3 regions of the Cyanobium sp. LEGE 06113 genome follow, and region 1 is predicted to be linked to each of the others. Evidence: riboswitches for the same ligand, from Rfam matches in the RefSeq annotation. Region 1 holds a riboswitch; each other region holds the start of a gene.
The links. A riboswitch is a leader RNA that binds a small molecule or an ion and turns the genes downstream of it on or off. The one in region 1 is predicted to bind cobalamin.

Region 1 (4,362 bases):
TGCTGCTTCCCTGCCCCTTCAGCCTCATCAGCACCGCGGCCCTCGCCGCCAAGCGCCGGCCTGCAGGCCACGGTGCTGCTGCTGCTCACCCTGCTGATCAAGGCCCGCATCCAGATCAAGGCCGCCTCGGCCCTGGGCCTGTTCCTGCTGGCCCTGCAGACGCTGGGGTTCCTGGCCGTGGCAGGAGGTCTTGGCGCGCTGGCTGTAGGCGGAGCGGCTGTGGGTGGTGCGGGGCTGGCGTTCCAGCGGCGCTCCGGCCAAGCGGCGTGAGGGCGTGGCTCTTTGAGGGCGTGAGCGTTTGACCGAGCTCCCCCCCTGGCGCCCCCTGCTGCGGGCCGCCCGTGAGCGAGAAGGACGCTCCCCGGCGGCCCGCTGGCTGCAACTGGCCAGCGTCGCCGCCGCTGGAGGCTGGAGCAGGGCTGGCGCGAGGAAGACCTGAATCCCAGAGATCAGGTCTGTGGGATCAGGTCTGCGGCCGAATCGCCGCAGCAGGAGCACAATGGGAGCGGAGTGGTTTCCGAGCCTCTGGCCCGGAAGGCAACGAGGAAAGTCCGGTGCAACTCCGGCACTGTCCCGCAGCTGTGATGGAGAGACCTGCTCCTGAGTCAGAACGCTCGCCGCTTTGAGTTCTTTCCTGCCCGGCGCGGAAACCGGGAGAAACCATGCAACACCTCCGCTCCAGCCGCTCCCTCGGCCTTCTGGTGGCCCTGGCCACCGCCACGACCCTGCTGCTCGGCCAGCCGGCCCAGGCCCACAACGTGGCCTCAGGCGGCCTGGTGGGAGGCTTCCTGCATCCACTGGCGGGCACCGACCACCTGCTGCTGCTGATCGCCGTTGGCGCCGCGGCCTCCTACCTCTCGGCCGAGCTGCTGCTCTGGGGGCTGGCTGGCGCCCTGGCTGGAGGCGTGTTCGGCGCCATGGGCGGCGGGCTGCCTGGTGCCGAGCTGCTGGCGACCCTGGCCATCCCCGCCGTGGCCCTGCTGGTGCTGCGCAGCCAGAAGTCGCCGCTGGCGCCGGCCCTGGAGCTCTGCGGTGCCTGATCGCTGCAGCCGTGGCCGTGCACGCCATGCTCCATGGTCAGGAGGCTCCGGCCGGTGCCGCCTCAGCGCTGTGGTGGGCGGGTTCCTTCTCCGCCTCGGTGCTGGTGAGCGGCAGCAGCTATCTCGTGCTGCGGCAGCTGCCCAGCCGCTGGACCGCCGCCGTGGCCCTGCTGCTCGCCGTCGCTGGCGCGGCCCTGATCCTCGGCCCGATCGCCTTCGCTGCCCGCTGAACGCCGCAGAGGCGTCAGTTGGCTGACATCTGCACCAGACTGGCCGTGACGGTTCCAGTGGTTCACACCCTGGACGCAAGGAGGAAAGTCCGGTGGGGAGGGGGTTCTTGGACCCTCTGCGAGTCCGGCGCTGTCCCGCAGCTGTGATGGGGTTCGCTCCTGGGAGCACCCCTCAGTCAGAACGCTCGCCGTTGTGATCACCCCTCTCCCCCGGCGCGGACCGGGTTCCACGATGAGCCAAGCCTTTCTTTCCAGCCCTGGAAGCCACCCGCCTTCAGCCTGCCAGGGCCTGCCCGAGCGCTGAGACGCGCCGCAGACGTTCACGTCCCCAACAAGCACTCCAGGGCCGGACCGGGCCGGCGCCAGCCTCTGGTGTCCGCGCCGGCTGATCCGCTCGTGCCGTGATGCCCCCCTCGCCCTCCTGCATGACCACCGATCTCCGGCCAGCCGACTTCGTTCTGGCCCCCTATGCCCGCAGCAGCAACTGGCGCGGCGCCTATCAGATCCTCAGCGCCGTGGGCCCCTACCTGGCCTGCTGGGCCCTGGCCATCCATCTCGCCCAGCGGGCGCCCTGGGCCGTGCCCCTGCTGGTGATTCCCCTGGTGCTGTTCTCGCTGCGCTGCTTCTCCCTGATGCACGACTGCGGCCACCATTCCCTGTTCCGCAGCCGCTGGCTCAACCGGGTGGGGGGCTTCATCCTGGGGCTGGTGAATGCCATTCCCCAGCTGGCCTGGTCCAACGACCACGCCTTTCACCACCGCACCAATGGCGACTGGGAGCGCTATCGCGGCGTCACCGACCTGATCACCACCGACGACTACGCCCAGCTGAGTGCCAGGCAGCAGGCCACCTACGCCTTGCTGCGCCATCCGCTGATGGCCCTCCCCGGTGGCTTCTACTACCTCGCCATCCAGCCCAGGCTGGCGCTTCTCAAGGAGATCTCCCGGGCGGTCCGGGCCCAGGCCGTGCCGCGCTCGGCCGAGTTCTGGGATCTGCTGCTGAACAACGTGGTGCTGATCGCCCTGGTGGTGGCGGCCGGCCAGCGCTGGGGATTCGGCCTGGTGCTGGGGCTCTACGGCGTGACCCTCACCTTCTCGGCAGCCCTGTTCCTGTGGATCTTTTTCGTTCAGCACATCTTTGAGGGCAGCTACGCCCACAACACCGAGGGCTGGAGCCACATGCAGGGAGCTCTGGAAGGCACCAGCTATCTGCAGATGCCGGCCTGGCTGCGCTGGTTCACGGCTGACATCGGCTACCACAACATCCACCACCTCTCGGAGCGCATTCCCAACTACAACCTGCGCGCCGCCCACCAGGCCAATGCCCGTCTGCTGGCGGCTGTGCCCTGTCTGCGACTCGGCGACATGCTCAGTTGCGCCCAGTTCAAGCTCTGGGATCGGGAGACTGAGCGCCTGGTGCCCTGTCCGGAGCAGGTCGATGCCGTGGCCTGACTTGCCGGCTTGGCCAGGGCAGCCGTGGCGGGGACCGAGGTCCTGGCATGGGCAGGAATCCGCCTGCTCAGGGGCCTGGGAACCGCGCTTTCTGGAGCAGAACAGCCTGCTGATCGGCCATGCCGCCTGGGATGGTTATCGGCTCAGCGGCCGGGGTCTGCTGATCTGCCACCTGGCCGCTCCGCTCGAACCTGAGCACGACTGGCGCCTCGACGGCGTGCGGTTCAGCCGGCGCTATGTGGCGCGAAGCGAGGTGACCGCCCAGCTGCGCCACCAGGGGCTGGGACCGGCAGCGATCCGTCCGAGCCTGGGGGCCCTCGACAGCTACGACCCGGCCAGGGAGCTGGTGGTGCTGCTGAGTGGCCATGGCCCCGAGCTGATCGCCCTGCTCAGGAAGCTGCCCACGGCGCCACCGACCTGCTTTGAACTGGTGGAACGGCGCTGGAGTGAATTCGCCTGCGCCGCAGTGCCGTGACCCAATAACACCTGATTATGCGCATAAACGCGTAGAGTGATGACTTCGATGCGCTGCAGCCGCCATGGCCACCGCCCCCTGGCCCTTCGCCCTGCTGATGGCCCTGCAGCGGCGCCTGGTGTGGGCCATCCCAGCCGCCATGCTGCTCGGCCTGGCCTGGGGGGTGACCCTGCCCTCGGCCTGGCTGGTGAGCCTGGTGATGCCCCTCACCTTCCTGATGGTGTATCCGATGCTGATCGACCTGCGGTTGCCGCTGCTGCTGGGTGGCAGAGACCTCAGGCTGCAGCTCACGGCCCAGGCGATCAACTTTCTGGTGATCCCGTTCGTGGCCCTGGCGATCGGCCGGCTGTTCTTCGCCAGCCAACCCCTGGTGGCCCTGGGCCTGTTGCTGGCGGCGCTGCTGCCCACCAGCGGCATGACCATCTCCTGGACGGGGTTTGCCAAGGGCAACCTGGAAGCAGCGGTGCGCATGACCGTGGTGGGGCTGGTGCTTGGGTCCCTGGCCACACCGCTCTACGCCAGGGTGCTGATGGGCACAGCGGTGGACGTGCCGATGGCCAGGGTGTTCCAGCAGATCCTGCTGATCGTGTTCCTGCCGCTGCTGCTGGGGCAGATCACCCGCGTGGCGCTGATCGCCGCCAGGGGCGCGGAGCACTACAGGAAGGTGATCAAGCCACGGTTGGCCCCCTTCTCCACCCTGGGCGTGGTGGGCATCGTGGCCGTGGCCATGGCGCTCAAGGCGCCCCTGATCGTGGGCCAGCCCCTGCTGCTGGTGCGCATGCTGATCCCGCTGCTGCTGCTCTACGGCATCAACTTCGCCCTCAGCACCCTCGTGGCGCGCCGCTTCTTTCCCCGCAGCGACGGCATCGCCCTCGTGTACGGCACGGTGATGCGCAACCTCTCGATCGCCCTGGCCCTGGCGATGACGGCCTTCGGGCCCGAGGCTCCGAGATCGCCCTGATCATCGCCCTGGCCTACATCGTTCAGGTGCAGGCCGCCGCCTGGTATGTGAAGGCCACCGACCGCCTGTTCGGTCCTGCGCTGGCGGCGGAAGCCCCGGCCTGACGGGCCCGTGAGCGGTCCAGCTGCGGCTGCTTCCCCTGCGCCCCGCTGCCATGCCCTGGACGGCGCCCGCGTGCTGGCCGTGCTGCTGCTGATTCCCTTCC
Region 2 (4,362 bases), 720 kb from region 1:
AACCCCGACAACCTGGAGGTGGATGGGGCCGGCAACATCTGGGTGGTGACCGACCGCTCCTCCGGGGCCAGCCCCGCCGAGGCGTTCGGCAACAACAGTTGCTGGGTGCTGCCGAGGCGCGGGCCGGCCCGGGGCGAGGCCCTCTGCTTCGCCACCGGGCCCATGGAGTGCGAGCTCACCGGGCCGTGCTTCGACAGTGCTGAGCACACCCTGTTCCTGGCCGTGCAGCACCCCGGTGAAGTGCACGGCAGCCGCAGGGCCCAGGAGGTCAGCCGCCACACCACCGCCCTGGTGGATCGCGACGGGGCGGGTTTCGAGCAGGAGCGCTGGGTGCCAACCGGCTCGAACTGGCCCTCGGGCGTGCCCGGCAGGGTGCCCCGGCCTGGGATCGTGGCCATCAGCCGCCAAACCGGCGGGCCGCTGTTGCCCTGAGCGATGTCTCTGTTCTCCTGGCTGGTGATCGTGCATGCCCTGGCCGCCACGGTGTGGACCGGCGGCCACCTGGTGCTGGATCTGGGGGTGTTGCCCCGGGCCCTGCGCCAGGCCAGCGCCGCGCCGATCCGGGCCTACGAGGAGGTGTTTGAGCCCCTGGGGCTCACCGCCCTGGCGATCCAGGTGATCACCGGCCTGGCCATGGCCTGGATCTACCTGCCGGGCCTGCAGGGGCTGTTCAACCCGGCGAACCCGATCGCCGTGCTGGTCGGCACCAAGCTGCTGCTGCTGGCCGCCACCGTGGCCCTGGCCCTGGATGCCCGGCTGCGCCTCATCCCCAACCTCAGCGACGCCAGGCTGGGCCCCCTGACCTGGCACATCCGCGCCATCACAGCCCTGGCGATCGCCTTCGTGGTGGTGGGCGCCGGCATCCGGCTGGGGGGCTTCAGCTGAACAGGGGCAACGCCCGGCAGGGCCCACCCGCCAGCATGGGGGGCACTGCCCTCAAGCCATGCTGCTTCCCTGCCCCTTCAGCCTCATCAGCACCGCGGCCCTCGCCGCCAAGCGCCGGCCTGCAGGCCACGGTGCTGCTGCTGCTCACCCTGCTGATCAAGGCCCGCATCCAGATCAAGGCCGCCTCGGCCCTGGGCCTGTTCCTGCTGGCCCTGCAGACGCTGGGGTTCCTGGCCGTGGCAGGAGGTCTTGGCGCGCTGGCTGTAGGCGGAGCGGCTGTGGGTGGTGCGGGGCTGGCGTTCCAGCGGCGCTCCGGCCAAGCGGCGTGAGGGCGTGGCTCTTTGAGGGCGTGAGCGTTTGACCGAGCTCCCCCCCTGGCGCCCCCTGCTGCGGGCCGCCCGTGAGCGAGAAGGACGCTCCCCGGCGGCCCGCTGGCTGCAACTGGCCAGCGTCGCCGCCGCTGGAGGCTGGAGCAGGGCTGGCGCGAGGAAGACCTGAATCCCAGAGATCAGGTCTGTGGGATCAGGTCTGCGGCCGAATCGCCGCAGCAGGAGCACAATGGGAGCGGAGTGGTTTCCGAGCCTCTGGCCCGGAAGGCAACGAGGAAAGTCCGGTGCAACTCCGGCACTGTCCCGCAGCTGTGATGGAGAGACCTGCTCCTGAGTCAGAACGCTCGCCGCTTTGAGTTCTTTCCTGCCCGGCGCGGAAACCGGGAGAAACCATGCAACACCTCCGCTCCAGCCGCTCCCTCGGCCTTCTGGTGGCCCTGGCCACCGCCACGACCCTGCTGCTCGGCCAGCCGGCCCAGGCCCACAACGTGGCCTCAGGCGGCCTGGTGGGAGGCTTCCTGCATCCACTGGCGGGCACCGACCACCTGCTGCTGCTGATCGCCGTTGGCGCCGCGGCCTCCTACCTCTCGGCCGAGCTGCTGCTCTGGGGGCTGGCTGGCGCCCTGGCTGGAGGCGTGTTCGGCGCCATGGGCGGCGGGCTGCCTGGTGCCGAGCTGCTGGCGACCCTGGCCATCCCCGCCGTGGCCCTGCTGGTGCTGCGCAGCCAGAAGTCGCCGCTGGCGCCGGCCCTGGAGCTCTGCGGTGCCTGATCGCTGCAGCCGTGGCCGTGCACGCCATGCTCCATGGTCAGGAGGCTCCGGCCGGTGCCGCCTCAGCGCTGTGGTGGGCGGGTTCCTTCTCCGCCTCGGTGCTGGTGAGCGGCAGCAGCTATCTCGTGCTGCGGCAGCTGCCCAGCCGCTGGACCGCCGCCGTGGCCCTGCTGCTCGCCGTCGCTGGCGCGGCCCTGATCCTCGGCCCGATCGCCTTCGCTGCCCGCTGAACGCCGCAGAGGCGTCAGTTGGCTGACATCTGCACCAGACTGGCCGTGACGGTTCCAGTGGTTCACACCCTGGACGCAAGGAGGAAAGTCCGGTGGGGAGGGGGTTCTTGGACCCTCTGCGAGTCCGGCGCTGTCCCGCAGCTGTGATGGGGTTCGCTCCTGGGAGCACCCCTCAGTCAGAACGCTCGCCGTTGTGATCACCCCTCTCCCCCGGCGCGGACCGGGTTCCACGATGAGCCAAGCCTTTCTTTCCAGCCCTGGAAGCCACCCGCCTTCAGCCTGCCAGGGCCTGCCCGAGCGCTGAGACGCGCCGCAGACGTTCACGTCCCCAACAAGCACTCCAGGGCCGGACCGGGCCGGCGCCAGCCTCTGGTGTCCGCGCCGGCTGATCCGCTCGTGCCGTGATGCCCCCCTCGCCCTCCTGCATGACCACCGATCTCCGGCCAGCCGACTTCGTTCTGGCCCCCTATGCCCGCAGCAGCAACTGGCGCGGCGCCTATCAGATCCTCAGCGCCGTGGGCCCCTACCTGGCCTGCTGGGCCCTGGCCATCCATCTCGCCCAGCGGGCGCCCTGGGCCGTGCCCCTGCTGGTGATTCCCCTGGTGCTGTTCTCGCTGCGCTGCTTCTCCCTGATGCACGACTGCGGCCACCATTCCCTGTTCCGCAGCCGCTGGCTCAACCGGGTGGGGGGCTTCATCCTGGGGCTGGTGAATGCCATTCCCCAGCTGGCCTGGTCCAACGACCACGCCTTTCACCACCGCACCAATGGCGACTGGGAGCGCTATCGCGGCGTCACCGACCTGATCACCACCGACGACTACGCCCAGCTGAGTGCCAGGCAGCAGGCCACCTACGCCTTGCTGCGCCATCCGCTGATGGCCCTCCCCGGTGGCTTCTACTACCTCGCCATCCAGCCCAGGCTGGCGCTTCTCAAGGAGATCTCCCGGGCGGTCCGGGCCCAGGCCGTGCCGCGCTCGGCCGAGTTCTGGGATCTGCTGCTGAACAACGTGGTGCTGATCGCCCTGGTGGTGGCGGCCGGCCAGCGCTGGGGATTCGGCCTGGTGCTGGGGCTCTACGGCGTGACCCTCACCTTCTCGGCAGCCCTGTTCCTGTGGATCTTTTTCGTTCAGCACATCTTTGAGGGCAGCTACGCCCACAACACCGAGGGCTGGAGCCACATGCAGGGAGCTCTGGAAGGCACCAGCTATCTGCAGATGCCGGCCTGGCTGCGCTGGTTCACGGCTGACATCGGCTACCACAACATCCACCACCTCTCGGAGCGCATTCCCAACTACAACCTGCGCGCCGCCCACCAGGCCAATGCCCGTCTGCTGGCGGCTGTGCCCTGTCTGCGACTCGGCGACATGCTCAGTTGCGCCCAGTTCAAGCTCTGGGATCGGGAGACTGAGCGCCTGGTGCCCTGTCCGGAGCAGGTCGATGCCGTGGCCTGACTTGCCGGCTTGGCCAGGGCAGCCGTGGCGGGGACCGAGGTCCTGGCATGGGCAGGAATCCGCCTGCTCAGGGGCCTGGGAACCGCGCTTTCTGGAGCAGAACAGCCTGCTGATCGGCCATGCCGCCTGGGATGGTTATCGGCTCAGCGGCCGGGGTCTGCTGATCTGCCACCTGGCCGCTCCGCTCGAACCTGAGCACGACTGGCGCCTCGACGGCGTGCGGTTCAGCCGGCGCTATGTGGCGCGAAGCGAGGTGACCGCCCAGCTGCGCCACCAGGGGCTGGGACCGGCAGCGATCCGTCCGAGCCTGGGGGCCCTCGACAGCTACGACCCGGCCAGGGAGCTGGTGGTGCTGCTGAGTGGCCATGGCCCCGAGCTGATCGCCCTGCTCAGGAAGCTGCCCACGGCGCCACCGACCTGCTTTGAACTGGTGGAACGGCGCTGGAGTGAATTCGCCTGCGCCGCAGTGCCGTGACCCAATAACACCTGATTATGCGCATAAACGCGTAGAGTGATGACTTCGATGCGCTGCAGCCGCCATGGCCACCGCCCCCTGGCCCTTCGCCCTGCTGATGGCCCTGCAGCGGCGCCTGGTGTGGGCCATCCCAGCCGCCATGCTGCTCGGCCTGGCCTGGGGGGTGACCCTGCCCTCGGCCTGGCTGGTGAGCCTGGTGATGCCCCTCACCTTCCTGATGGT
Region 3 (4,362 bases), on a different contig from region 1:
AGCAGCGCCGCAGCCAGCAGGGCCAGCTCCACCAGGGGCAGCCAGGCGGCGCGATGCAGACCGGCCGCATAGGCCTCAAAGCGCTCGGGGGCCAGCACCGCCGGCAGCACGCCGGCCAGATGCACCAGCAGGAACAGCACCAGCAGCAGCCCCGCCCCCGCCGTGCCCAGCCTCAGCGTGGTTGCGCCCATCCCCGTGGCCACCGTTGATCGGCTGCGGTGTTGAGCCCATGGTATGAAGAACAGCGCCCCTGACACCGCATCCACTCAGTACATTTGTACTAGTCTGTGGATTGACGATCCCCACGGCGTGGCCGACATCTCCAGGCGCCGCCCCAACAGCCAGGCCAGCTCACACGCCAGCGCCCAGGCCAGAGGCCAGGCCACCGCCCAGCCAGGCCTCAACCTGCAGCGGCTGCTGGTGCCCCACCCCGGCGCCACCCTGCTGCTGCGGGTGGCCGGCGACTCGATGCGCGATGCCGGCATCCGGCACGGCGACCTGCTGGTGGTGGACCGGCAGCTCGAACCGCGGGCGGGCCTGGTGGTGGTGGCCCTGCTCGATGGCGGCTTCACCGTGAAACGCCTGGCCGGCCGCGGAACCCGGCAGTGGCTGGAGGCGGCCCATCCCGCCTACCCGGCCCTGCCGCTGCACCCGCATCCCGCGCCCGCATCTGGGGGGTGGCCACCCATGTGATCCGCCGCTGCTGAGGGGGCCATGCCGACCAGCACGGCCATCGCCCTGATCGATGGCAACAACTTCTATGCCTCCTGCGAGGCGGTGCTGGAGCCCGCCCTGCTGGGCCGGCCGCTGGTGGTGCTCTCCAACAACGACGGCTGCATCGTGTCGCGCAGTGCCGAGGCCAGGCGGCTCGGCATCGCCATGGGCCAGCCCTACTTCCAGGTGCAGCGCCAGCTGGAGCGCCTCGGCGTGGTGGTGCGCAGCTCCAACTACGCCCTCTACGCCGACATGAGCCAGCGGCTGATGGCCACCCTGGAGCGCTGGGTGGAAGAGCTGGAGATCTACTCGATCGACGAGGCCTTCGGCCTGCTGCCCCGGCCGCCGGGCAGCGATCTCACCGCCTGGGGGCTGGAGCTGCGGCGGGCGGTGCAGCGGGAGCTGGGGCTGCCGGTGGCGGTGGGCCTCGCCCCCACCAAGGTGCTGGCCAAGCTGGCCAACCGCCTCGCCAAGGGGCAACCGGCCCATGGCCATGTGTTCGACCTGGGGGCCTGCAGCGACCCCTCCGCCTGGCTGCAGCAGGTGGCGATCGAAGACGTGTGGGGCATCGGCCGGCGCCTGGCCCGCTGGTGCCGGCTGCGGGGCGTCGCCCATGCCCTCGCCCTGCGCGACATGCCGAGCGGTGAGCTGCGCCAGAAGTGCGGCGTGGTGGGCCTGCGGCTGCAGCAGGAACTGCGGGGCCACCGCTGCCTGCCGCTCACCCTGGTGCCAGCGCCGAAGCAGGAAACCTGCGTGAGCCGCAGCTTCAGCCAGCCGGTGCGCACGGCCGCGGAGCTGCGCCAGGCGGTGGCCACCTACACGGTGCGGGCGGCCGAGAAGCTGCGCCGCCAACGGCAGCGGGCCGGGGCCCTGAGCGTGTTCGTGCGCAGCAACCCGTTCAACGGCACCAGCTTCTACAGCAACAGCGCCACCCTCACCCTGGCGCTGCCCAGCCATGACACCGCCGTGCTGCTGGCGGCGGCCCTGCCCCTGGCCGAGGCCCTGTTCCGTCCCCAGCACCCGCTGCAGAAGGCCGGCGTGCTGCTGCTGCAGCTGCAGGGCGAGGAGCTGCTGCAACACCACCTGCTGCAACCGCTGCCGCCGGAGCAGCAGCAGCGCCGCGCTGCCCTGATGGCCGCCGTGGACCGGCTCAACCGCCGCTACGGGCGCGGCACCGTGCAGTGGGCCGCCTGCGGACTGCAACCGCCCTGGGCGATGCGGCGCGACAGGCTCTCCCGGGCCGCCACCACGCGGCTGGAGGCGATCCCACGGGTGCTGGCGCAGTGAAAGGCGGGATCAGCGCTGCGGCCGGGCTCGTCGTGGGGCGGAACTCAGGGCAGCTGCGCCAGGCAGGCCTCGATCATCGCCGCCGTGACCGGAATCGTCTCCAGCTCATCGGCGTTGTCGAGGAAGGCGTCAAAGGAGGCGTAGCGACGGATGCAGGGAGCGGCGCCGGGGGCGCTGCAGGCGGCAGCCCAGTCGCCGTCGTCGGGCTTCACCAGGGCATAGGCCATCAGGGCCTCCTCCAGATCGCCGCCATCACCGATGCCCTCGCCGTGCCAGAGCACTTCGAAAAAGTCCATGGACGCGGGGGGAACACGGAGCACACCCAGGTTACTGAGCACGCCGGCCGCCCTGAAATCGGACACGAAACCTGAAGCGGGGCGAGAAAGAGCTGAGCCGCCGTGGGTATGCTCAGATTCAGAACGGTTCCGGCGGGGTTCAGCCGCCGGAGGCAACAGGGAAAGTGCCGTTGAAATCGGCCGCTGTCCCGCAACTGTGTTTCAGGGTCCCAGGACCCTGATCAGTCAGAACACCTGCCGTTCTTCACAACTCAACTGTCTTACCTGCGAGGTACAGAGTGAAGACCATGCCAGCAAAGCTGGCCAGCCTGTCGTTGATGGCTGCGCTCAGTTTCTGCCTTGTTCTATTAACGCCTGCCCCGGCGCAGGCGATGCACATCGCCGAGGGCTTCCTGCCGCTGCAGTGGGCCGTGGCCTGGTGGCTGATCTCGCTGCCCTTCCTGGCGGTGGGGCTGCGGTCGCTGACGCGCATCAGCCGCAGCCACCCGGAGCTGAAGCTGCTGCTGGCCCTGGCCGGCGCCTTCACCTTCGTGCTCTCGGCCCTGAAGATTCCCTCCGTCACCGGCAGCTGCTCCCACCCCACCGGCACCGGCCTGGGCGCGATTCTGTTCGGCCCCACGGTGATGACCGTGATCGGCAGCATCGTGCTGCTGTTCCAGGCGCTGCTGCTGGCCCACGGCGGGCTCACCACCCTGGGCGCCAACATCTTCTCGATGGCGATCGTGGGGCCATTCGTGGCCTGGGGCGCCTTTCAGCTCTTCAGCAGCAGCGGCCACAGGCGCCTGGCGGTGTTCGCCGCCGCCGCCCTCGCCGACCTGGCCACCTACGTGGTCACCGCTGGCCAGCTGGCGATCGCCTTCCCCGCCGCCAGCGGTGGGGTGATGGCCTCATTCCTGAAATTCGGCAGCATCTTCGCGATCACCCAGATTCCCCTGGCGATCACCGAAGGCCTGCTCACCGTGCTGGTGTGGAACTGGTTGCAGTCCTATGGCCAGCCCGAGCTCAAGACCCTCCGCCTGCTCCACCAGGAGAGCTGACCCCATGACCGATTCTGGAAAGCAACGCCCCCAGGGCAACTGGCTGCTGGTGCTCGCCGTGGTGGCCCTGAGCGCCCTGCCCGTGCTGGTCGTGCGCGGCGAATTCTCCGGTGCCGACGGCCAGGGCATGGACGCCATCAGCGAGATCCAGCCCAGCTACAGGCCCTGGTTCAACGCCGTGGTGGCGTTGCCCAGCGGCGAGGTGGAAAGCCTGCTGTTCGCCAGCCAGGCGGCCCTTGGCGCCGGTGTGATCGGCTACGTGATCGGGCTCTACAAAGGACGCGCTCTGAACAGGGGCGATGAGTCACCGGATTGACGCCCTGGCCTACGGCAACCGGCTGCGCTGGTTGCCCCCGGGCCAGAAGCTGGCCTTTGCGGCGGTGCTGCTGCTGCTGGGGCTGGTGGCACCTCCGCTGGTCCAGGGCCTGATCAGCCTCTGGCTGGCGCTCTGGATCGTGGTGTACGCCGCGATCCCGGCGCGGCTCTACCTGCCGCTGCTGCTGTTGCCGCTGGGGTTCGCCATCGCCAGCCTGCCGGCCCTGCTGCTGCAGGCGGTGCCGCTCGACGCCTTCACCGCCACCGCTCGCGGGGACGTGTGGCAGCAGCTGGCCCGGCCCCTGGCCGGCGGCTGGATGCTGTATGTGAGCCAGCAGGGGGTGGGGCAGGCCGCGCTGCTGATCAGCCGCTCGCTGGCCGCCAGCAGCTGTCTGATGTTCGTGCTGCTCACCACGCCCTTCAGTGAGCTGATCGCTGTGCTGCGGCGCCTGCGACTGCCGCCCCTGCTGCTGGAGCTGCTGGTGCTCACCTATGGCTTCATCTTCACCCTGATGGGCATCGCCAGCGAGCTGTGGGTGGCGCAGCAGGCCAGGGCCGGGAGGCGCGGCTGGAGGCAGCGACTGAAGAGTCTGGGGGTGCTGGTGGCCCAGTTATTGCATCGCTCCCTGGCGAGCTACCGGGGCCTCGCCATGGGCCTGGCGGCCCGGGGGTTTGACGGCGAGCTGCGGGTGCTGGCTGCAGAGCGACACCGG

Region 2: another riboswitch for cobalamin. It lies ahead of IQ220_RS00165 (fatty acid desaturase); the one in region 1 lies ahead of IQ220_RS03840 (fatty acid desaturase).
Region 3: another riboswitch for cobalamin. It lies ahead of IQ220_RS05960 (energy-coupling factor ABC transporter permease); the one in region 1 lies ahead of IQ220_RS03840 (fatty acid desaturase).

What each region holds. Positions count from the first base shown of each region.
Region 1 covers NZ_JADEWM010000001.1:738,345-742,706, reverse strand. Annotated here, with positions in the region: gene IQ220_RS03855 (hypothetical protein) at 1-270, shown strand, start outside; partial or broken gene IQ220_RS03850 (pyridoxamine 5'-phosphate oxidase) at 299-406, shown strand; cobalamin riboswitch at 495-637, shown strand; gene IQ220_RS15530 (HupE/UreJ family protein) at 663-1,040, shown strand; gene IQ220_RS15525 (hypothetical protein) at 1,052-1,270, shown strand; cobalamin riboswitch at 1,303-1,478, shown strand; gene IQ220_RS03840 (fatty acid desaturase) at 1,675-2,721, shown strand; gene IQ220_RS03835 (hypothetical protein) at 2,723-3,196, shown strand; gene IQ220_RS03830 (arsenic resistance protein) at 3,261-4,157, shown strand; gene IQ220_RS03825 (acyltransferase family protein) at 4,269-4,362, shown strand, end outside.
Region 2 covers NZ_JADEWM010000001.1:22,318-26,679, forward strand. Annotated here, with positions in the region: gene IQ220_RS16275 (alkaline phosphatase PhoX) at 1-432, shown strand, start outside; gene IQ220_RS00145 (CopD family protein) at 436-885, shown strand; gene IQ220_RS00150 (hypothetical protein) at 921-1,214, shown strand; partial or broken gene IQ220_RS00155 (pyridoxamine 5'-phosphate oxidase) at 1,243-1,350, shown strand; cobalamin riboswitch at 1,439-1,581, shown strand; gene IQ220_RS15410 (HupE/UreJ family protein) at 1,607-1,984, shown strand; gene IQ220_RS15415 (hypothetical protein) at 1,996-2,214, shown strand; cobalamin riboswitch at 2,247-2,422, shown strand; gene IQ220_RS00165 (fatty acid desaturase) at 2,619-3,665, shown strand; gene IQ220_RS00170 (hypothetical protein) at 3,667-4,140, shown strand; gene IQ220_RS00175 (arsenic resistance protein) at 4,205-4,362, shown strand, end outside.
Region 3 covers NZ_JADEWM010000002.1:360,530-364,891, forward strand. Annotated here, with positions in the region: gene IQ220_RS05940 (succinate dehydrogenase) at 1-191, opposite strand, end outside; gene IQ220_RS05945 (LexA family protein) at 310-693, shown strand; gene IQ220_RS05950 (Y-family DNA polymerase) at 715-2,001, shown strand; gene IQ220_RS05955 (hypothetical protein) at 2,046-2,297, opposite strand; cobalamin riboswitch at 2,405-2,554, shown strand; gene IQ220_RS05960 (energy-coupling factor ABC transporter permease) at 2,615-3,334, shown strand; gene IQ220_RS05965 (energy-coupling factor ABC transporter substrate-binding protein) at 3,339-3,650, shown strand; gene cbiQ (cobalt ECF transporter T component CbiQ) at 3,634-4,362, shown strand, end outside.